4 regions of the Allobosea sp. GW823-FHT02B03 genome follow, and region 1 is predicted to be linked to each of the others. Evidence: predicted binding sites of a transcription regulator. Region 1 holds the regulator's gene; each other region holds the start of a gene.
The links. The regulator LexA, encoded in region 1, represses DNA repair genes until DNA is damaged. The targets are predictions, from matches to a motif close to TGTTCNNNNTGTGTTCNG.
Positions count from the first base shown of each region.

Region 2: the regulator LexA is predicted to act here: its motif matches at 3,647-3,664, upstream of AC1REK_RS02740 (PA0069 family radical SAM protein).
Region 3: the regulator LexA is predicted to act here: its motif matches at 2,414-2,431, upstream of AC1REK_RS14095 (helicase-related protein).
Region 4: the regulator LexA is predicted to act here: its motif matches at 1,923-1,940, upstream of AC1REK_RS00585 (DNA recombination protein RmuC).

Region 1 is NZ_JBXAJY010000003.1:372,194-377,615, reverse strand. Features, by position in the region: gene gltX (glutamate--tRNA ligase) at 1-1,036, opposite strand, end outside; gene AC1REK_RS11415 (ComEC/Rec2 family competence protein) at 1,326-3,470, shown strand; gene lexA (transcriptional repressor LexA) at 3,464-4,195, opposite strand; gene AC1REK_RS11405 (hypothetical protein) at 4,373-4,732, shown strand; gene AC1REK_RS11400 (molybdopterin molybdotransferase MoeA) at 4,739-5,422, opposite strand, start outside.
Region 2 is NZ_JBXAJY010000001.1:593,647-599,068, reverse strand. Features, by position in the region: gene AC1REK_RS02760 (cytochrome ubiquinol oxidase subunit I) at 1-1,071, shown strand, start outside; gene cydB (cytochrome d ubiquinol oxidase subunit II) at 1,083-2,087, shown strand; gene ypfJ (KPN_02809 family neutral zinc metallopeptidase) at 2,195-3,085, shown strand; gene AC1REK_RS02745 (hypothetical protein) at 3,108-3,593, opposite strand; gene AC1REK_RS02740 (PA0069 family radical SAM protein) at 3,709-4,899, shown strand; gene rnhB (ribonuclease HII) at 4,981-5,422, shown strand, end outside.
Region 3 is NZ_JBXAJY010000004.1:116,837-122,258, reverse strand. Features, by position in the region: gene AC1REK_RS14095 (helicase-related protein) at 1-2,322, opposite strand, end outside; gene AC1REK_RS14090 (alpha/beta fold hydrolase) at 2,637-3,527, opposite strand; gene AC1REK_RS14085 (DUF3108 domain-containing protein) at 3,688-4,515, opposite strand; gene rpmB (50S ribosomal protein L28) at 4,774-5,061, shown strand; gene AC1REK_RS14075 (esterase-like activity of phytase family protein) at 5,288-5,422, opposite strand, start outside.
Region 4 is NZ_JBXAJY010000001.1:122,052-127,473, forward strand. Features, by position in the region: gene AC1REK_RS00580 (MFS transporter) at 1-643, opposite strand, end outside; gene AC1REK_RS00585 (DNA recombination protein RmuC) at 719-1,903, opposite strand; gene def (peptide deformylase) at 2,007-2,540, shown strand; gene fmt (methionyl-tRNA formyltransferase) at 2,557-3,486, shown strand; gene truA (tRNA pseudouridine(38-40) synthase TruA) at 3,643-4,392, shown strand; gene AC1REK_RS00605 (hypothetical protein) at 4,478-5,188, shown strand; gene AC1REK_RS00610 (hypothetical protein) at 5,204-5,422, opposite strand, start outside.

The DNA.
Region 1 (5,422 bases):
CCGGGGCGAGTTTCGCCGGCACACCGCGGGCCGGCCCGATCTCGGGCAGGATCGCCTTGAGCGCCTCCAGCAGCTCGCGGTCGTCCGACTGGCGCATATAGAGCCCGTTCAGGTTCTCCAGCTTGGCATAGTCGAAGCGCGCCGGAGAGCGCCCGATCGACGAGAGGTTGAACAGCGCCGTCATCTCCTCGGTCGAGAAGATCTCCTGGTCGCCATGGCTCCAGCCGAGGCGCAGCAGATAGTTGCGCAAGGCGGCCGGCAGATAGCCCATGGCCCGGTAGGCATCGACCCCAAGCGCGCCATGGCGCTTGGAGAGCTTGGCCCCGTCAGCGCCGTGAATCAGCGGGATGTGCGACATGCTGGGAACCTTCCAGCCCATCGCCTGATAGATCTGCGTCTGCCGCGCCGCATTGGTGAGGTGGTCGTCGCCGCGGATGACATGGGTGACACCCATGTCATGGTCATCGACGACCACGGCGAGCATATAGGTCGGGTTGCCGTCGGAGCGCAGCAGGACGAGGTCGTCGAGATTCTCGTTTTGCCAGACGACGCGGCCCTGGACCTCGTCCTCGACCACGGTCTCGCCGGTCTGCTCGGCCCGCAGGCGGATCACCGGCTTGACGCCGGCCGGCGCCGTCGCCGGGTCGCGGTCGCGCCAGCGCCCGTCATAGCGCATCGGCCGGCCTTCGGCCTTGGCCTTCTCGCGCATCTCGTCGAGTTCCTGCGGCGTCGCATAGCAATAATAGGCCTTGCCGGCGGCGAGCATCTGCTCGGCGACCTCGCGGTGACGAGCGGCGCGCTGGAACTGGTAGACGGTCTGACCGTCCCAATCGAGGCCGAGCCAGGACAGACCGTCGAGGATCGCGGCGATCGCAGCATCGGTGGAGCGCTCGCGATCGGTATCCTCGATACGCAACAGCATCCTGCCGCCGTGGCGGCGTGCATAGAGCCAGTTGAACAGGGCGGTGCGGGCGCCGCCGATATGGAGGAATCCGGTAGGCGACGGCGCAAAGCGCGTGACGACCTCATCGCTCATGAAAGAAGGACTCCGACGGAACGGGCGGATGAAGGGCGAGGGCCGGCTCACGGGCGGTCTCGGCCGGGGCTGACAACCGGCGCGGTCGCTGTAACATGGCTTTGCGGCCGCCGTTAAGCGCTTCCTGCGCTGGCGGCAAAAGGGAGGCCGATTGCTCTCCGTTCCGCCCCGGCGTCGCCGCAAGACCGTTGCGGCTGTCCTTGCCTTGCAGGGCGGGGCAGGATGGACGCGCCGTCTGACGCAGAGCCCAGCCTGGAATCCCGCCAGCTGGCGCATGCACCTCGGTGCCATGCTTGAAACCGAGGTCGAGCGCCGCCGCCTCTTCAACTGGCTTCCCGTGCCGCTCGGGCTCGGCGTCATCCTGTATTTCCTCGCCGATCGTGAGCCGGGCCTGATTGCGCCGCTGCTCGGCTTCGCCTTGTCGGCGCTCGCAGCGTCGCTGCTGCGCCATAAGCGCCTCGCCATGGCGATCTGCCTGGGGTTCGCCGCCGTCTTCGCCGGCTTCGCGGCCGGAGCCTGGCGCACGGCGAGTATCGCGGCGCCGGCGCTCGCCCGCCTCCATGTCGGCAAGGTCACCGGCTTCGTCGAGGCACTGGAGCAGCGCGAGAAGGGTGTCCGCCTCCTCGTCGTGGTCACCGACATGCCGGGCGTCGACCCGCAGCAGCGGCCGCGCCGGATACGTGTCAGCACAGCCGCGACGACCCTGAAGCCGGGCGATCACATCGTCGCGACCGCGCGGCTCCTGCCGCCGCCCGGGCCGGCGCGTCCCGGCGGCTACGACTTTGCCCGCGACGCCTTCTTCCGTGGCATCGGCGCCGTCGGCAGCATCGCCGGCAAGGTCGCGCTGGCACCGGCGCCGGTGCCGCAGTCGCGGCAACTTGCCTGGAGCGTCGCGATCGACCAGGCCCGCAATGCGCTGACCGAGCGCATCGCCACCATCGGCGGCGGGCAGGCGGGTGCGATGGCGGCCGCCCTGGTCACCGGCAAGCGTGGCCTGATCACTGAGCCGACCAATGACGACCTGCGCGCCGCCGGCATCTACCACATCGTCTCGATCTCCGGCCTGCACATGGTCCTGGCGGCCGGCACGATCTTCTGGCTCGCGAGGGCATTGCTGGCGCTGTCGCCAGGCATCGCGCTGTTCTGGCCAGTCAAGAAAATCGCCGCGCTCGCCGCGATGTTCGGCGCTACCGCCTATTGCGTCTTCTCCGGCGCAGAGGTTGCGACCGTGCGCTCGCTGATCATGACGCTGGTGATGCTCGGCGCCATCCTGGTCGACCGGCCGGCCCTCAGCATGCCCAATCTCGCACTCGCCGCGATCATCGTGCTGCTGCGCGAGCCGGAGGCGCTGCTCGGGCCGAGCTTCCAGATGTCCTTCGGCGCGGTCGCGGCGCTGATCGCCTTCGCCGAACGCTGGCAGGAGCGCCCGCCGGATGCGGCCGCCGCAAGCTGGCCCTGGCCGCTGCGGCCGCTCTGGCTCTCAGCCGTCGGCATCATCGTCACCACCTTGCTGGCGACGGCCGCGACTGCGCCCTTCGGCGTCTACCACTTCCAGACCTTCAACCCGTTCGGCCTGCTCGGCAACGCGCTCGCCCTGCCTTTCGTCTCGCTGATCGTCATGCCGGCCGCGGTCTTCGGCGTGCTGGCCTATCCATTCGGGCTCGACTGGCCGGCCTGGGCCCTGATGGGCTGGGCTTCCGGTCTCGTCCTGCAGCTCGCCCATTGGGTCGCCAGCATGGAACGCTCGACCGTGGTGCTGCCTGCCTTCGATGCCATGGCGCTCGCCCTGTTCGCGCTGGCGCTGCTCTGGCTGACCTTGTGGACGACGGCCCTGCGCTTCCTCGCGGCCCTGCCGCTCTGTGCCGGCCTGGCGCTCGCCTCGGACCCGACGCGGCCCGACATCCTGATCGAGCGCGACGGCTCCGGCATCCTGGTGCGCGGTGCCGAAGGACGACTCGTCCTGGCAGGCAAGCCGAGTCACTTCGTGTTGACGCAATGGCTCCATGCCGACGGCGATTCCCGCCCTCCGGATGATGCCACCTTGCGAGAGGGCGCCGCCTGCGACGCGCGCGGCTGCGTGATCCGTCTCAAGGATGGCCGCAGTGTCGCCTACACAAAGGACCGCGTCGCCATCGTCGAGGACTGCCAGCGCGCCGACCTCGTCGTCACGCCGCTCCACGTCAACGGCACCTGTACCGCCCGACTGATCGACCGGGCCGCGCTCGCCCGCGATGGCGCGACGGCGCTTGGGTCCGTGCGCGGCGGCAGCTGGCGCGCCTACACCGCCGAGGACGCAACGCGCCTGCGACCCTGGACCCGGGCCCGGCCCGCTCCCGCCGCGCCTTCTCCAGCGGAGCCAGCTCGTGCGCCTCCCGCCCCATCGTCCGCCGCTGCACCGATTGAGCAGGCGGAGGACAGCGGGATGCTTCAGTAGCGCCGCATCAGATTGACGAGCCGGCCCTGGATCTTGACCCGGTCCGGGCCGAGCACGCGGGTCTCATAGGCCGGGTTGGCCGCCTCGAGCGCGATCGAGGAGCCGCGCTTGCGGAGGCGCTTCAGCGTCGCTTCCTCGTCGTCGATCAGGGCGACGATGATGTCGCCGGTATTGGCCGTGTCCTGCTTGCGGATGACCACGGTGTCGCCGTCGAGAATACCGGCCTCGATCATCGAATCGCCGCGGACTTCGAGCGCATAGTGCTCGCCGCCGCCGAGCATGTCGGCGGGCATGGAGACGCTATGGCTGCGATCCTGGATCGCCGAGATCGGCGTGCCGGCGGCGATGCGGCCCATAACTGGGATGGAGACGGTGGAGCGCCCGCTGTCCTCGGCGCCCGCCGGGCGCGGCTTGGCTAGATTGGCTGCCGGGGCAGGCGGGGTCTGGCCGAGTCCGCCCTGGACGACCGAGGGGCTGAAGCGCCCGCGCTGCGCCTGCGGCCCGCCGATCCCGTCCGGCATCTTGATGACTTCGAGCGCGCGGGCGCGGTTCGGCAGCCGGCGAATGAAACCGCGTTCCTCCAGCGCCATGATCAGCCGGTGGATGCCGGATTTGGAGCGCAGGTCGAGCGCGTCCTTCATCTCGTCGAAGGAGGGCGGTACGCCGGATTCCCGCAGGCGTTCATGGATGAAGCGAAGCAGTTCGAACTGTTTGCGTGTCAGCATGATCTCGCCGCCCCGGCCTTTCGCATCGGAATCGAAACAAAGCACGAACAACATACCCGTTCGCCTTGTGTTCCGCAAGGGACGTCCGTCGGCCGTATTGCGCCGCGCGAAACTGGCCCTTCTGCGTGCAAGCGAAGCTTTGCCCAGCGTGGGGCGCCACGGCGAGAGGAGGGAGCGATGGCGGTCAGGTTGAGGATATTGAGCGCGCTGATGGCCGCGGCGGTGGCCGGTATGGCGAGCGCCGCCGAACTGCCGGTGCGCGGCGAATTCGGCGATCCCGCGCAGCAGGGCTGCAGATGGCTGAAGGAGGGCACCGAGGGCGCCTATGTCGGCTTCAACCGCGGCGGCCGCACCGGCGAGGCCGGCGAGGGCGGTTGCCATTTCAGCCGGATAGACCGCGTATCCGCCAACGAATACAGGATGAGCGGCACCTGCTTCAGCATCGACGGGCCGAAGCGTCGCGCCAGCCGGACCCTCAAGGTCGTCTCGAACGACGAGGTCGTCTATGGCGGCACGCGCTATCTGCGCTGCCGCTGATCGGCCTCAGCGCAACCGGATGATCCGGCACGGATCGCCCGCCTTGGCCGGTTCGGCGAAAACCGGCCGGATCACCAGCGCCTCGGCCCGGGCGAGGTTCGCCAGCATCGAGGAATCCTGCTTGGGAAAGGGCTTCACCCGGCGCTCGCCGGCTTCCGTCACGAAGGTCGAGCGCAGATAGTCCTGGCGTTCGTCATTCGCCGGCAGGTCGACGGCGAGGACCGCCGGCTCGCCGCGGTCGCGCTCTGGCTCGGCCATGCCGAGCAGGGCCTCAATCAGCGGCGTGACGAAGAGGTGTCCGCAGACGATCGAGGAGACCGGGTTGCCGGGGAGGCCAAGCGCGACCATCGGGCCGAGCCTGCCCATCATCATCGGCTTGCCCGGCCGCATCGCGATCTTCCAGAAGCCGAGATCCATGCCCTGGGCCTTGAGCGCGGCCTGGACGAGGTCATGCGCGCCGACCGAGGCGCCGCCGAGCGTGATCAGCACATCGGCATTCGCCGCCTTCGCCGCCTCGATGCGGGCGGCGAGGTCGGGGTGGTTGTCGCGGGCGATGCCGAGATCGAGCGCTGTGCCGCCCGCCTGCTCGACCAGTGCGGCCAGCGCATAGCTGTTCGAGGCGACGATCTGGTCGGGTCCGACCGGCTCGCCCGGCAGGACGAGCTCGTCGCCGGTGGCGAGGATCGCGAC
Region 2 (5,422 bases), on a different contig from region 1:
CGGGTGCCGCCCTGGCTGCACTTCCTCTCGGCTGTGATCGTCGCCGGTGGCACGGCGCTGTCCGGCTTCTGGATTCTCTCGGCCAATAGCTGGATGCAGTACCCGGTCGGCCACGAAGTCCGCGACGGCATCGTCTATCCCGTCGACTGGATGAAGATCGTCTTCAGTCCGACCTTCCCGCTGCGCTACGCCCACATGATGACGGCGGCCTATCTCACCACCGCCTTCGTCGTGCTGGCGACCGGCGCGCGCCATCTGCTCGCCGGCCACCGCACGGAATCGGCCAAGACGATGGTGCGCATGGCGATCCTGATGATCGCGCTGACCGCGCCGCTGCAGGCCCTGATCGGCGACTTCCACGGCAAGCAGACCGCGATCTACCAGCCGGCCAAGCTCGCCGCGATCGAAGCGCACTGGGACTCGTCCAAGCCCGGCGCGCTCGTGCTCTTCGCCTGGCCCGACGAGAAGGCGGAAATGAACCGCTTCGAGATCTCGATCCCGGGCGTGGCCAGCCTGCTCACCCATGGCAGCATGGACGCGCTGTTTCCGAGCCTGAAGGATTTCGCCGTCGAGGACCGTCCGCCGGTATTGATTCCATTCTTCGGCTTCCGGCTGATGGTCGGGCTCGGCACGCTGATGATCCTGTTCGGCTGGGTCGGCGCCTGGTTCTGGTGGCGCGGCCGGATCTTCGAATCACGACGCTGGCTCTGGATCGCCCAGTACACCTGGCCCGCCGGCTTCGTCGCCATTCTCGCCGGCTGGTTCGTCACCGAGGTCGGGCGCCAGCCCTGGGTGGCGACCGGCATCCTGCGCTCCAAGGATGCGGTCTCGCCGATAACCACGGCCGAGGTCGCGATCTCGCTGGCCCTGTTCGTCTTCGTCTATTGCGTGGTGTTCACCGCAGGCATCCTCCTGATCAACCGCCTGATCGACAAGGGGCCGGACGAGATCAGCCCGGAAGACCCGCCCGAGCAGCCCTCGAAGCGGACGCTGAAGGCGGCGCAGGGGCCCGCCTCCCAATTGTTCGGCGACGGCAAGCCCGGCGACGACAAGATCCAGCCGGCGCTCTGAGGAGAATCCAGATGGAATGGTATCTCCCCGTGATCTGGGCCGGGCTGATCGGCACCGCCGTCATGCTCTATGTCGTGCTCGACGGTTTCGACCTCGGCATCGCGATCCTGTTCCCGACGACCGGGGACGAAAGCGAGCGCGACCAGATGATGAACTCCGTCGCGCCGTTCTGGGACGGCAACGAGACCTGGCTGGTGCTCGGCGGCGCAGGGCTCTGGGTCGCCTTCCCGCTGGCCTATGCGGTGATCATGCCGGCGCTCTATCTGCCGGTGACGCTGATGCTGCTGTCGCTGATCTTCCGCGGCGTCGCCTTCGAGTTCCGCTGGGTGGCGAAGCCGAAGCACCGGATCTGGGACCTCGCCTTCTGGCTCGGCTCGACCAGCGCCGCCTTTGCCCAGGGTGTCATCCTCGGCGGGCTGATCCAGGGCATCAAGGTGGTCGACAGGCAGTTCGCCGGCGGCCCGTTCGACTGGCTGACGCCTTTCACGCTGATGTGCGGCGCTGGCGTCGTCGTCGGCTATGCCCTGCTCGGCGCGACCTGGCTGGTCTTCAAGACCGAAGGTCCGGTCGCCGACCGCGCCCGCCGCCAGGCCAAGGTGCTGCTTATCGGCCTGCTCGCCTTTGCCGTGCTGGTTTCGCTCTGGACCCCCTATGCCCATCCGCGGATCGCGGAGCGCTGGTTCACGCCGTCGAACCTCATGCTGCTCTGGCCCTTCCCGGTGCTGACCGCCTTCTTCGGCTACATGGTCTGGAAGCGACTGCACGGGAACCACGAGTTCACGCCATTCGCCTTCACCATCGCGATCTTCGTGCTCTGCTTCCTCGGGCTGGCGATCTCGAACTATCCCTATCTGGTGCCGCCCAACCTGACGATCTGGGATACGGCGGCGGCACCGAGCTCGCACATCTTCGTGCTGATCGGGGTCAGCTTCCTCCTGCCGATGATCCTGTTCTACACCGCCTTCGTCTACTGGACCTTCCGCGGCAAGGTGAAGGCCGATAGCGGCTATCACTGAGCCTCTGCGAAAGATCGGCCGGCACGGAACCCGGCCGGCGCGGAATGAAGGCTTGAGTTCCCGCGCCGCCTCGCGGAAATTGGCAGCGCTGAAGCAAGGGCGTCGCGATGCGTTGGGAAGATTACCGCCAGTCCGAAAACCTCGAGGACAGGCGTGGCGGCGGCGGTGAGTTCGCCGGGCTCCCCGGCGGCCGCGGCGGGATCGGCATCGGCACCATGGTCGTGCTCGGCCTGGTCGGCTGGGCGCTCGGCATCGACCCGCGAATCCTGATCGGCGGCGCCGAGATGATCGGTGGCATCGGCGGGCGCAGCGCGCCGACGCAGGAGCAGCGCCAGTCGGCCGGCCCGCCGAAGGACGAGATGGGCCGTTTCATCTCGGCGGTGCTGGCTCAGAACGAGGACATCTGGTCCAAGGTGCTGCCGCAGCAGGCCAACCGGAAATACCAGCCGCCGCGCCTCGTCGTCTTCGACGGCGTGACACGCTCGGGCTGCGGCACCGCGCAGTCGGCGATGGGGCCGTTCTATTGCCCGAACGACCAGCGGGTCTATCTCGACACCTCCTTCTTCCAGGAAATGCAGCGCAAGCTCGGCGGCGGCGGCGACTTCGCCTATGCCTATGTGATCGGCCACGAGGTCGGCCATCACATCCAGAACCTGCTCGGCATCCTGCCCAAGGTGAACCAGATGCGCGAGCGGCTTTCCGAGCGCGAATCGAACCAGCTCTCGGTGCGGGTCGAATTGCAGGCCGACTGCTTCGCCGGCGTCTGGGCCTACAACATCAAGGCGATGGACCGTATCGAGCCCGGCGACGTCGAGGAGGCGATGCGCACCGCCGCCGCGATCGGCGACGACAAGCTGCAGCAGCAGGCTGGGCGCGGCGCCGTGGTGCCTGATTCCTTCACCCACGGCTCGTCGGCACAGCGCATGCGCTGGTTCAACGCCGGCTTCAATTCGGGCTCGATGCAGGCCTGCAACACCTTCCAGACCGACCGGCTCTGACGAGCCCGCCCCCCGGCAGGCCCTATCCCTGCGCCCGCTCGCGGCGCACGGAAAGACGACGCGGCGAGGCCGGCAGGCGGCCGGAGAGGAGCTGCTTCTTCGGCGCGATCAGCCCGGCCCTGACGCCGCGCGAACGCAGCGAAACCGCGCCCCATTCGCGTAGCGCCGCGATGCCGCGCAGCGGCATAAGCGCGGGCGTGGTCGCGGCCGTCATCAGATGCCGCTCGACGCTCTCGGCCCAATGCGGCTCCGGCAGATCCCCGGCCTCGAGCAGCAGCACCCAGTCGCCCCGCGCGCGCTCGATGCCGAGCGCCCAGCTCGCGCCGTTTCGCGCTGCGACATAGCTCGCCCCGGTCACATCGGCGAGCCGCTCGGTTTCGCTGTCTTCCCCGGCGCCGATCACCACCGCATGGCCGATCGTGCCGCCGGCCACCGCCGGAATCAGCACCGACAGGGTCGCGGCCAGCGCTTCGGTGCGGCCATTGGCACGAATGACGGCTGTGAGCATGGTCCCGATGCTATGCCGCAGCGCAACATGTCGCAATCCTGTCACTTGCAATCTGTTCCCGTTATGTTCACATTCATACATCGTGAAACCGGCGATTCCGGCGAGGAGCCCCCCGATGCGCCAAGCCCGACCTTCCGCAAGGCCGCCGACGACGCAGGCGCTGAAGCGCCGCGACGCCGAGCCGGCCTCGATCTCCGCCCGAATCGCGCCGGTAGACCCGCTCGCCCTTGCCGGGCACCGCATCGACCCGGAGCGGCGACGCGGGCGCGGCGCGACGATCAATCCGGGCGGGCGCTTCGAGGCCGAGCAGCGCTTCGACGAGGATGATGGCTGGGGCTCGCTCGGCGAATTGCCGCCCTTCAAGACCGAGATCTCAATCGAGAAACCGCGGACGATCATTACCCGCAATGACTCCCCGGATATTTCGTTCGACCGCTCGATCAATCCCTATCGCGGCTGCGAGCATGGCTGCGTCTACTGCTTCGCCCGGCCGAGCCATGCCTATCTCGGGCTCTCGCCCGGCCTCGATTTCGAGACCAAGCTGACGGCAAAGCCCGATGCGGCGCTGCTGCTCGAAAAAGAGCTCTCCGCCGCCAGCTACCAGCCGCGCACCATCGCGATCGGCACCAATACCGACGCCTACCAGCCGATCGAGAAGAAGCTGCGGATCATGCGCGGCATCCTGGAGGTGCTGGCGAAGTTCAACCATCCGGTCGGGATCGTCACCAAATCGGCGCTGGTGCAGCGCGACATCGATATCCTCGCGCCGATGGCCGAGAAGGGCCTGGTCAAGGTCGCACTCTCGGTGACGACGCTCGACGCCAAGCTGTCGCGCGGCATGGAGCCCCGTGCCGCCTCTCCCGCCAAGCGCATCGAGACGATCCGCAAGCTCTCGGAGGCCGGCATCCCGGTCACCGTGCTGGTCGCTCCGATCATCCCGGCGGTGAACGAGCACGAGATCGAGCGCATCCTCGACGCTGCCAAGGCGGCCGGCGCGCGCGAGGCCGGCTATGTGCTGCTGCGCCTGCCGCTCGAAGTGAAGGATCTGGTGCAGGACTGGCTCGTCACCCACCACCCCGACAAGATGCGCCATGTCGTCTCGCTGATCCGCTCGACGCGCGGCGGCAAGGACTATGATGCGGCCTGGGGCCAGCGCCAGGTCGGCTCGGGGCCCTATGCCTGGATGATCGGCCGGCGCTTCGAGATGGCCGCCGAGCGGCTCGGCTTCAACACGGCGCGGCTGCGCCTGCGCAGCGACCTCTTCATCAAGCCCGAGAAGGAGAAGGCGCAGCTCAGCCTGTTCTGACGAGCCTTACCGGCGCTGCACTGTGGAAGCCGGCATGGTCAAGGCAGACCGCGGCGCCGCGATCTGGCATAGCCTGCCGTCATGTTCGCCGATTTCAGCCATGAGGCGCGCGCCATCGCGCAGGGTTGCCAGCTGGTCGCCGGCGTCGACGAGGTCGGCCGCGGCCCGCTCGCCGGCCCGGTCGTCGCGGCCGCAGTCATCCTCGATCCGCAGGCGGTTCCCGGCGGGCTCGCCGATTCGAAGCTGCTCAGCGCCCAGCGGCGCGACACGCTGTTTGACATCATCCTCCGGCAGGGGCTCGGCATCGGGATCGGCAGCGCCTCGGCGCTGGAGATCGACCGGCTGAACATCCGTCAGGCGACGCTGCTGGCGATGCGCCGCGCGGTAGCGGCCCTGCCGTTGGCACCGGGGCTCGTCCTCGTCGACGGCAACGACCCGCCGAGCCTGGCCTGCCCCTGCGAGGCGATCATCGGCGGCGACGCGCTGATCTCGTCGATCGCCGCGGCCTCGATCATCGCCAAGG
Region 3 (5,422 bases), on a different contig from region 1:
GCCCAGCGTCATGCCGGGGCGATAGGCGATGGCCGGACGAATCAGATCGGCAAGGCGTTCTAGGATGTCGACGCGCACAGCACGCTCGCCGCAGACGCGATAGCCGGCAGCCCTGTACAGCCCCTTCGGCACGTCCTTGTTGGCCGGGAACGAGGTCCGGCCGGACGAGGCGAGATGGGCGATGTCGTCGAGCCCGCCCTGCTCCGGGCCGCCATGCTTCAGCGCCCACAGCTGCGCGGCGAGCGCCCGCGGCGCCGGCTTCAGCAGGGCCGGAACGTAAAGATGGAAGGCGCCGAAGCGCATGCCGAGCTGGCGCAGGCCGGCCCGCCCCTCCTGGTCGAGCGTCTTCATCTCCTCGCCGACCTTGGCGCGCTCGAGCACGCCGAGCGCCTCGGCCGCCTGGAAGGCGATGCCGCGGGCGATGCCGGTCAGGCTCGCTGCCTCCTCCAGCACCTGCAGCGGCCCGAGCAGCTTGGTGATGTGATTCTTCAGCCAGAGCGTCAGACGGTTCTCGACCTGCTCGCGCGCCGGCCCGGTCAGGTGCTCCTCGACCAGCAGGCGCAGGCGCGGCTCCAGCACCTTCTCGCCGGCCACGAGGCGTGCCACGGGCTCGCCGATCCAGCGGATGAAGCCGTCATGCGACAGGACGAAGGCCTCGTCGCCTGCAAGCACGACGCGCGAGGCGCGCGCTTCCATCTCGCTGGCGAGCGCCTTCATCGCGGCGGCGTTCAGCGCCTTGGCTTCGGGGCCGCCGGCCTTGGGATCCGCCGTGAAGCGGAAACCTTGCAGCAACCCGACATGCTGGCCCTCGACGAGCACGTCGCCCGCCGCAGTGACCTCAGCTTCCAACATCGCATTCTCCCGCAGGCGACGCATCAATACGCTCGTGCGCCGATCGACGAAACGGCTGGCGAGCCTTTCGTGCAAAGCGTCCGACAGCTTGTCCTCTACAAGACGCGCCACCCCCTGCCAATGCTCTGGATCAGGCAACCAGTCGGGACGGTTCGCAACGAAGGTCCAGGTCCGGACCTGCGCGATACGCGCCGACAGCGTGTCGATCTCGCCATCGGTGCGGTCGAGCGCATTGAGCTGCCCCCGGTACCAGTCCGGATCGAGCCGGCCGTGCCGCATCAGTCGAAGATACAGCATTGTCGCGAGGTCCGCATGCTGCATCGGCGCGATCTTGCGATAATCTGGCAGACCGCAGACCTCCCAGAGTCGCGACACGGCCGGCTTGCCTTGTGCCAGCCTCGCGACGTCGTGGTCGCGCGCCAGGATTTCCAGCGTGGTCATGTCCTCGGCGATCAGCGCGCGGGTCATTCCCTGTTCCTGCGGCTGCTGGTTGAGGCTGTCGAGCAGCCCCGGGACCGAGCGCAGGTCGAGATCGGAATTGCGCCATTGCAGCTGGCGAATCGGCTCGAAGCGGTGATTCTCGATCGCCTCGACCAGTTCGGCATCGAAAGGCGGCGCCCGACCGGTGGTGCCGAACGTCCCATCGCGCAAATGGCGACCGGCCCGGCCGGCGATCTGGCCGAATTCCGCCGGATGCAGCTTTCGGAAATGATGGCCGTCGAACTTGCTGTCCCCGGCGAAGGCGATGTGGTCGACATCGAGGTTGAGCCCCATGCCGATCGCGTCGGTGGCGACGAGATAGTCGACATCGCCGGACTGGTAGATCTCGACCTGGGCATTGCGCGTGCGCGGCGATAGCGCGCCCAGCACCACCGCCGCCCCGCCCTTCTGCCGGCGGATCAGCTCGGCGATGGCGTAGACCTCCTCGGCCGAGAAGGCGACGATCGCCGAACGGCGCGGCAGCCGGGTGATCTTGCGGTCCCCGGCGAAGGTGAGGCTCGAGAGGCGCGGCCGCGTCACCACATTGGCGCCGGGGATGAGCTGCTCGATGAGCGGCCGCATCGTGCCCGCGCCGATCAGCATCGTCTCGGCCCGGCCGCGATGATTCAGCAGCCGGTCGGAGAAGACATGGCCGCGGTCGAGATCGGCGGCGAGCTGGATCTCGTCGACGGCGACGAAGTCGACGGCGAGGTCGCGCGGCATCGCCTCGACCGTGCAGACCCAGAAGCGCGGCCGCTCCGGCTTGATCTTCTCCTCGCCGGTGACGAGCGCCACCGCCTCAGGACCAACCTTCTCGACGACACGCTGATAGACCTCGCGCGCCAGAAGGCGCAGCGGCAGGCCGATCATCCCCGTGGGATGCGCGATCATCCGTTCTATGGCGAGATGGGTCTTGCCCGTATTGGTCGGGCCGAGCACCGCCGTGACGCCGCGTGCGCGGAGCGAAGGCGGAAGGGAGCGGGGTTGGATCAAGACGCTGGAGCTTTCCTGCAGCCTGCGCGGCGAAATACCGAGCCAGCCCTACCGGTTCGGGCGCCCCAAGGGCAACCCGGGCCGTGAACAGAACGAGTCCGGAACGAAGCGAGGCCGAATCGCTGACTCCCGCAGAATCAGGTTTCGTTCACGGCGAGATGTGGCGGCAAGCGATTCAAAAACCACAAGATTTTGAATCGCCCTCGGTTTCCGTCCCTTCGCCGACTTGCGCGAGGGGCGCTTTCGCTCATGTAGGCCTCCCGCGCGGGAAGGCGAGAGGCAAAAGCGAAAATAGTCGCGCACCCGACAGCTCAGTCGCCGAAGACTTCGGCGAACACCTCGGCCGCCTCGTCCGGCGCCTCGACATGGACGAAATGACCGGCGTCCTCGCAATAGGTCACTTCGACGTCGTCGAAATAATAGGACAGGAAGGCGCTCCATTCCGTCTTCAGGACCGGGTCGTGTCGGCCCCAATGCACCCGCGTCGGCTGGTGGATCGGGACGGAGGGCGTCGGATGACCGTCGATGGCGGCGATCCGCGCCGCATTCTGGCTGCGATACCAGTCGAAGCCGCCGCGCAGATTGCCGGGTTTCAGGAAATTCTCGACCCAGCGGTCGAAGACCGGCGCGAAGGCGTCCTTGCGATGGCACCAATGCGTCAGGAAATGCCCGAGATAGAGCGCGCAGGCCTCGCGGCTGGAGCCAATCAGCTGTTCGGCCAGCGGCAATTGCTGGAAGGACTGGTACCAGATCTCGTTGACATGGCCCTCGCGCACCCAGGCCGAGCCGACGCTCGGCGTCGGGCAGTTGAAGAACAAGAGCTTTTCGACCCGCTGCGGATGGCGCCGCGCCAGCCCCTGGGCGACATAGGCCCCGACATCGTGGCCGACGACGCCGACCGGCCCGGTCCCGAGCGCCTCCAGCAGGGCGGCGATGTCGTCGGCATGGCTGTTGGCCCCGACATCGCTGCGCGGCGCGGGCGATTTGGCGCTGTCGCCGAAGCCGCGCAGATCGGGGGCGATCAGGCGGAACTCGCCATGCAGCCGGTTCATCAGCGGCAGCCAGGTCATCCAGAATTCCGGCCAGCCATGCAGCAGCAGCACCGCCGGCCCGTCGCCGATCTCGGCGACATGCAGGACGGTGTCGCGCACCACCACGTCGCGGCGCCGCAATCCTGGCGGCAGTGAAAAATCGCCGGGCATGTCGGCTCCAGGGTCGAATCGCGGCGAAAGGCTAGCCCTCCCACCGCCGATGCGGCAATCCGCCGAACGGCAACGCCTTCATGCGCTGGGAGGAGAGGAAGCAAGGATAAGCGACGGCGGCGACGCCCTTCCCACTCGAACGCGCCGCGGGCGCCTGACCTCAGTTGCGCGAGGTCGCCGCCGTGACGCCGGGATCGACCTTGAAGCGCGAGGCCTCGATCACCGCGGTGCCGATCATCGTCTTCACCGAGATCCGCACCGGCAGCATCATGCCCGTACCGGCGATCGGGGCGAGCCAGGTCGAGATTTCCTTGTTCTCGGCCATGAACTTGGTGCTCGGCCGCAGCGCCCTGTGGCCGGAGATCGGCACGTAGCGTGCCTGGCAGATCGAGACCGGGCCGCTATAGCCGTCGAGCTTGACTTCGCGGGTGCCGGCAAAGCTCAGCTTGATGTCGTAGCGCGCGGCGCCGTCGAAGATCGGCAAGGTGCGGTTGCAGGCCGCCGCGCCCGAGTTCCGCCCGCCTTCGACCGGCATCAGGAAAGCGCTGATCGGGTCCATGACATTGCGGCGATGGGCGTCGCTGATCGGCACCCGGTCCGGCTTGGCATCGATCGGCGGTTCGATCTCGACCGCCCGCACGGCGTTACCGTCGAGCGCCATGCGCACGGTCCGGCTCTCGCTCGAGCTCGCCGAGGAGATCGCGAAGGTCGCCGGTGCGAGCCGGCCTGAATTGAGATTGCCGGTGGCGACGCCCGATCCGCGTCCGCCGGTGAAGCCGCCGACGAGCCCCGTCAGCTTGGCCTGAACGTCGAGCTTGTAGCGGCTGCCCTCGATGTCGCCGCTGAGGCTGGCCTTGCCGAAGGTCATCCCGAGCAGCGAGACGTCATAGGCCGCGTCGAGCGAAGCCGCACCCGCAGGAACCACGCCCGCAAGCAGCAAAGCTGCCAGGGACAGCCCGGGCAGGGACGGCGTGAGGGCGGGCTTCATCTCGATGCTCCGGGCGGCGCGACCGTTCGACAGCTCGCTTGCACTGCGAATCGGTCCGAATCGTGACCTGATTAACGGAGTCTGACGAGAGGAGGTTACCGAGATGTTTCCGTCGCGCCGATCGGCACATCGCCTTGACGTGGGTCTGGCGCTTGGTTATAGACCCGCCACTTCAATTTGACTTCCGGTGCTCGCCTGCCGGCACGTCGCGTGTCGGCGTTTTGTTTTGGGCACCCCGGAAATTTTGGGAACGATATCATGGCCCGCCGTTGCGAACTGACCGGGAAAGCCACCCTGACCGGCCACCTCGTCAGCCACTCGAACCGCAAGACCAAGACGGTCTTCCGGCCGAACCTGGTCAACGTCACCCTGCAGTCCGACACGCTCGGCCGCTCGGTCCGCCTGCGTGTTTCGGCCAACGCCCTGCGCACGGTCGATCATCGCGGTGGCCTCGACGCCTTCCTCGTCAAGGCTCCGGCCGGCGAGCTCTCGACCGGCGCGCTCGCCCTGAAGCGTGACATCGAGAAGAAGCTCGCCGCCAACTGAGCGAGCTTTTCTTCGCGCGGGTCTCCCCTCGCGATTGAATGAAGCGGCCGCGAGGCCGCTTTTTTCGTTTGCCCTTCCGTCATGGTCGGGCTTGTCCCGACCATCCACGTCTTCCTTCGACGAATCCGGTGTTCAAGACGTGGATGCTCGCCACAAGGGCGAGCATGACGGCTGAGCCTCATCCGGCCTGAGAAGCTCGGGTCAAGCCCGAACATGACGCGCGCTGCTATTGCGCCAGCTCGAACTCCAGCAGTACCGTCCGCTGCAGGAAGGTCGAGAAATTATCGTCCGAGATCAGGGTGATGATGGTCCGCCCGCCTTCCAGGTGGACGGCCATCCCCTCCATGTTATCGATCTCCTG
Region 4 (5,422 bases), on a different contig from region 1:
AGAAGGCGCTGGTCACGATGCCCGAGACGATGCAGCCGATCACCGAGACCGGCGCCTGCCGGGTCAGCTCGCCATAGGGCAGGGAGGCTTCGGGCGAGAGGGCCGGAGCCTCCGCGCGCGTCGCGCTCACCATCATCAGCGCCAGCGCGAACAATGCGATGATGATGAAGAACGGGGTCAACGAGGCGATCGGCAGCTTTCCGATCAGCAGCTGGCCCATCGCCAGCGCCAGGAAGGTGCCGACCATGTAGATCGAGAAGATCCGGCCGCGCTGGTCCGCCGGCGCCTTGGCGTTCAGCCAGCTTTCCGTGGTGATGAACAGGCCGACGCAGCCGATGCCGATCGCCATCCGGCACAGGATCCAGCCGAGTGGCGAGACGAAGAGCGCCATCCCGGCCGTTCCGACGACGACCATGCCGGCGAAGGCGGCATAGGCGCGAATATGCCCGATGCGCTGGATGATGGCGCCGCTGCCGACGGCGCCGATCGAGAAGCCGATGAAATAGGCGCTAAGCACGATGCCGGTCAGCGTCGGGCCGAAATTCTCGGTGGTCAGCCGCAGGGACAGAAAGGTGTTGAAGAAGCCGTTGGCGAGCTGGACGAGGCTCGTCGCGGCGATGAGCGTTCCGATCTGGACGAGCACGTCTGGCGGTCTCCTGCGCAGCGGGTAGGGCGCGCAGGCTACGCCGGAATGTGATCTGCAGATGGCGGCCCGGGTTTATTCTGCCGCCTTGAGCCGGTTTTCCCTCGCGAAGGGCAGTGCCGGCTGGCTGCCCGGACCGTCGTCGAACTCGAGCGCGCCGATCCTTTCCGCGCGGCCGGTGACCTTGCCGGCCGAGGTCTTGATCAGGCCGACATCCTCCTGCGCCTGGCGGAAATGCACGTCGAGCTTGTCGACTCGCTCGCCGAGCCGGCGGACATCGTCGAGCAGCTTGCCGACCTCGGACTGGATCACCCGAGCCTCTTCGCGCATGCGGGCATCGCGGACCAGCGACTGCATCAGCTGGATCGCCAGCGCCAGCAGCGAGGGCGAGACGATCATCACGCGGGCCCGGCTGGCCTTCTGGATCACGTCCTCGAAATGCTCGTGCAGATCGGCATGGATCGCCTCCGACGGCACGAAGAGCAGCGCCACGTCCTGCGTCTCGCCGGGCAGGAAATAGCGCTCGGCAATGTCCTTGATGTGCTGGCCGACATCGCCGCGCACCCGCGCTGCTGCCTGCTTCTTCGCCTCCTCGCCGCGTGCTTCGCGCAGCAGGGTGAAGCTCTCCAGCGGAAACTTGGCGTCGATGACGAGGCCGCGGCCGTCGCCGGGCAGGGTCACCAGGCAGTCGGGCCGGCGGCTATTGGAGAGCATGGGCTGGAACGAGAAGAATGCAGCGGGCAGCCCGTCGCGGATGATCGCCTCCATGCGGCCCTGGCCGTAGGCGCCGCGCGCCTGCTTGTTGGCCAGCACGTCCTTCAGCGTCACCACCTCGCCGGTCAGCTCCGTGAGGTTCTTCTGGGCGCTGTCGATCACCGCGAGGCGCTCCTGCAGCTTGCCGAGGCTCTCATTGGTCTGGCGGACATTCTGCTCCAGCCCGGCGCCGACCTGCTGGCGCAGGCCGTCGATCCGGTCGGCCACGAGGCGGGCGAGATCGCCCTGCCGGGTCGAGAGGATCTCGGCCATGGTCTGCATCCGGCCGGTCAGCTCGGACTGCATCCGGTTCATCTCGGCGACCTTGTCGTCCATCTCGCGCGCCCGCTCGGCTGCGGCGGCCGCTTCCGCCGCGTGCCTGTGCCCGCCGCGCCAGGCGGAGAGCAGCGCCAGCGCGAGCAGGAGCAGGGTGAGGCCGGCAAAGCCGAAGGCAGCGTCCGCCCAGCTGACGGGCCGTTCGAGCAGGACGAAGGCGATCTGGTTCATGGAACGAGCCTACACTAATGCGAACGAAAGCGGAACAGTTTGACCGCTCCTGCACAAGTGCTTATGTCGCCTCAATCTCAAGACATTTGCTGCAGAGCGCTCCATGGCCATTCGCCCCCTCGTCATCCTGCCCGACAGTCAGCTCAGGCTGGTCTCGGCCCCCGTCGCTTCGGTCACGCCCGAGATCCGCAAGCTCGCCGAGGACATGCTGGAGACGATGTACGACGCGCCCGGCATCGGCCTTGCCGCGATCCAGATCGGAAAGCCGGTCCGCCTCGTCACCATCGATGTCTCGAAGAAGAGCGAGGACGACGAGGAGACGCCGAAGACCCCGATGGTCTTCGTCAATCCCGAGGTCACCTGGAGCTCGGAGGAGAAGAACGTCTATGAGGAAGGCTGCCTGTCGATCCCCGAATATTACGAGGAGGTCGAGCGGCCGGCGCGCGTGAAGGTGCGCTATATGGATCTCGACGGGGCGATGCAGGAGATCGAGGCTGACGGCCTCCTCGCCACCTGCCTCCAGCACGAGATCGACCATCTCAACGGCGTGCTCTTCATCGACTACCTGTCGCGCCTGAAGCGTGAGCGTGTAACCAAGCGCTTCGCCAAGGCCGCCCGCCGGGAGAGTGCGGCCTGAGCGGCCGGGAAATCACATGAGCCTGCGCATCATCTTCATGGGCACGCCGGACTTCGCCGTGCCCACCCTGACCGAGATCATCGGCCAGGGCCACGAGGTCGTTTCCGTCTATACGCGCCCCCCGGCTCCGGCCGGGCGCGGCATGGAGCTGAAGCCGTCGCCGGTGCAGTGCACCGCCGAGCGCTTCGGCATCCCGGTGTTCACGCCGAAGACGCTGCGGAACGCCGAGGCCGCCGAGATCATGGCCTCGCATGACGCCGATGTCGCGGTCGTCGTGGCCTATGGGCTGATCCTGCCCAAGGCTATCCTCGAAGTGCCCGAGCTCGGCTGCCTGAACCTGCACGCCTCGCTCCTGCCGCGCTGGCGCGGCGCTGCCCCGATCCAGCGCGCGATCATGGCCGGCGACGCCGAGACCGGCGTCTGCGTGATGAAGATGGAGGAGGGGCTCGACACCGGCCCGGTCGGCATGGTCGAGCGGCTCGCCATCGACAGCGATGCCACTGCCGGCGACATGCATGACCGGCTTTCCGTGCTCGGTGCCGACCTGATGGTGAGGGCGCTGGCGGCGCTCGGACGCGGGGGCCTGCGCTTCACGCCGCAGGCGCAGGACGGCGTCACCTATGCCAGCAAGATCGGCAATGACGAGGCGCGGCTGAGCTGGACCAGGCCGGCACAGCAGGTGCACGATCTGGTGCGCGGCCTATCGCCCTTTCCGGGCGCCTTCGTCGAAGTCGACCTCGGCAAGGGGCCTGAGCGCCTCAAGCTGCTGCGCACGGCACGTGCCGGCGGTGCGGCCGAGCCCGGCACGCTGCTCGACGACGAGGGCACCGTCGCCTGCAAGGTCGGCGCGGTGAAGCTGCTGCAGGTCCAGCGCGCCGGCCGCGCCCCGATGAGCGGCGGCGAGTTCCTGCGCGGCGCCCGGCTCTCGGCCGGCGCGAAGCTCTAGCGTGTTGCAGCGCTCTCATTTCACGCCGTCATCCCGGGCGAGCTCAGCTCGACCCGGGATCCATGCCGGAGCGGTTCAGGCATGGGTCCCGGCTCTCCGCTTCGCTTCGGCCGGGACGACCGACAAAGGTGCAGTCTCCCTGGTGGAGCGAGTCTGATGCCGCGCTACAAGCTCGTCATCGAATATGACGGCACGCCGTTCTCGGGCTGGCAGCGCCAGCTCAACGGCCCTTCCGTCCAGCAGAGTGTCGAGGAGGCGGTCGAGGCCTTCTGTGGCCACCCCGTGCGTCTGCATTGCGCAGGGCGCACCGATGCCGGTGTCCATGCCACACATCAGGTCGCCCATGTCGATCTCGACAAGCAATGGCGCACCGACGTGGTGCGCGACGCCAGCAATGCCAGACTGAAGCGCCTGTCGGTCGCGGTGCTCAGCGCCGAGGCGGTGCCCGACACGTTCGATGCCCGGATCTCGGCGCTGCGTCGCTATTACATCTATCGCATCCTCGACCGCAGGGCGCAGCCGGCGCTGGATGCCGGCCGTGTCTGGCATGTTCCGGTTCGGCTCGACCATGAGGCGATGGACCGCGCCGCCAAGGCTCTGCTCGGCCATCACGACTTCACCACCTTCCGGGCTGCCGAATGCCAGGCCAACAGCCCGCTGCGCACGCTCGACCGGCTCGATTGCCGGCGCGAGGGCGCCGAGATCGTGGTCTATGCCCATGCTCGCTCGTTCTTGCACCATCAGGTCCGCTCCATGGTCGGTTGCCTGAAAATGGTCGGCATGGGGCGTTGGCCCGAGAACAAGGTCGGCAAGGTTCTGGCTGCACGCGACCGCTCGCAATGCGCTGCGCTCGCCCCCTCCTGCGGACTCTATCTCGCCGGTGTCGACTATCCGCCGTTGGCCTGAAATGCGCTCTACTCAAGGTTGCGGATTATGAGTCATTATGCAACTTTAGGTATATAGGCATTGTCAACGCCCGCCGGAGTTGGCCATGGGTCGGGAACCGAGATTGCGGCTCGCATTCTGCCTTCTAGCCGGGCTCCCACTGGCCGCCTGCCAGAGCGAGGACCGCCAGCTCGAAGGCATCGTCGTCAAATACGGCTTCTCGCGAAATGTGCCGCCCAGCACGTTGCACGGGCCGGGTCTGCTGGTCGCGAAGGAGAATTACGACCCGCGCGACCAGAGCCCCCGCTCGGTGCAACTGGCGACGCTCTGCACGGCGCGTTACTCGGTCGATCTCTATGGCTTCAAGCCGACGCCGAGCGAGACCGAAAGCCGCGACGTTGCCAGTCAGATCGGTGGGAGCTTCAGCGTCGAGGCGCCTGCGCTCAAGACGCTCTTCAACCTTTCCGCGACGGCTCGCGCCGCGAGGAGCGCCGTGGTGACGGTGGCGGACGCCAGGATCTACACCTATGCACGCGATGAACTGGCCGAGATTCGTGCACTTCTCAGGCCGGTCTGCCGCGAAACAGTCCGCACCAATATCGGGCAGGGCAATGCCCATCAGGTGGTGAAAGTCCTCGAGGCGACGATCGAGCTGAAGATCAACTTCGACGCGTCAGCGTCGGCTGCGGTCAAGGCCAAGGCGTTGACCGAGCTGACCAAGGCCGGCTTCGAGATCGGCCCCGTCTCGGAATCGCTCACCACCAGGGGCAAAGCGCTCTATTACGGCGTCACCCTGATGCCGGTCACGCAGATCTAGAGCCCAGCCAGAGAGCTAGAAGCCGGCAAGCCCGAAGGTCCGGATGATCGCGTAGTCGGCGAGGAGGCTGGCGCAGGCGATTGCTCCGGCGATGCCTGTTTCGGAGCCGAAGGTCGCGCGGGCCACGCAATAGCGCAGCCGCAGGATGATCACGCCGAAAGCAAGCGCCTGGATCACCGCGATACCGCCATTCGACCAGCCGAGCGCGAACACCGCCGCCGGCACCGCGATCAG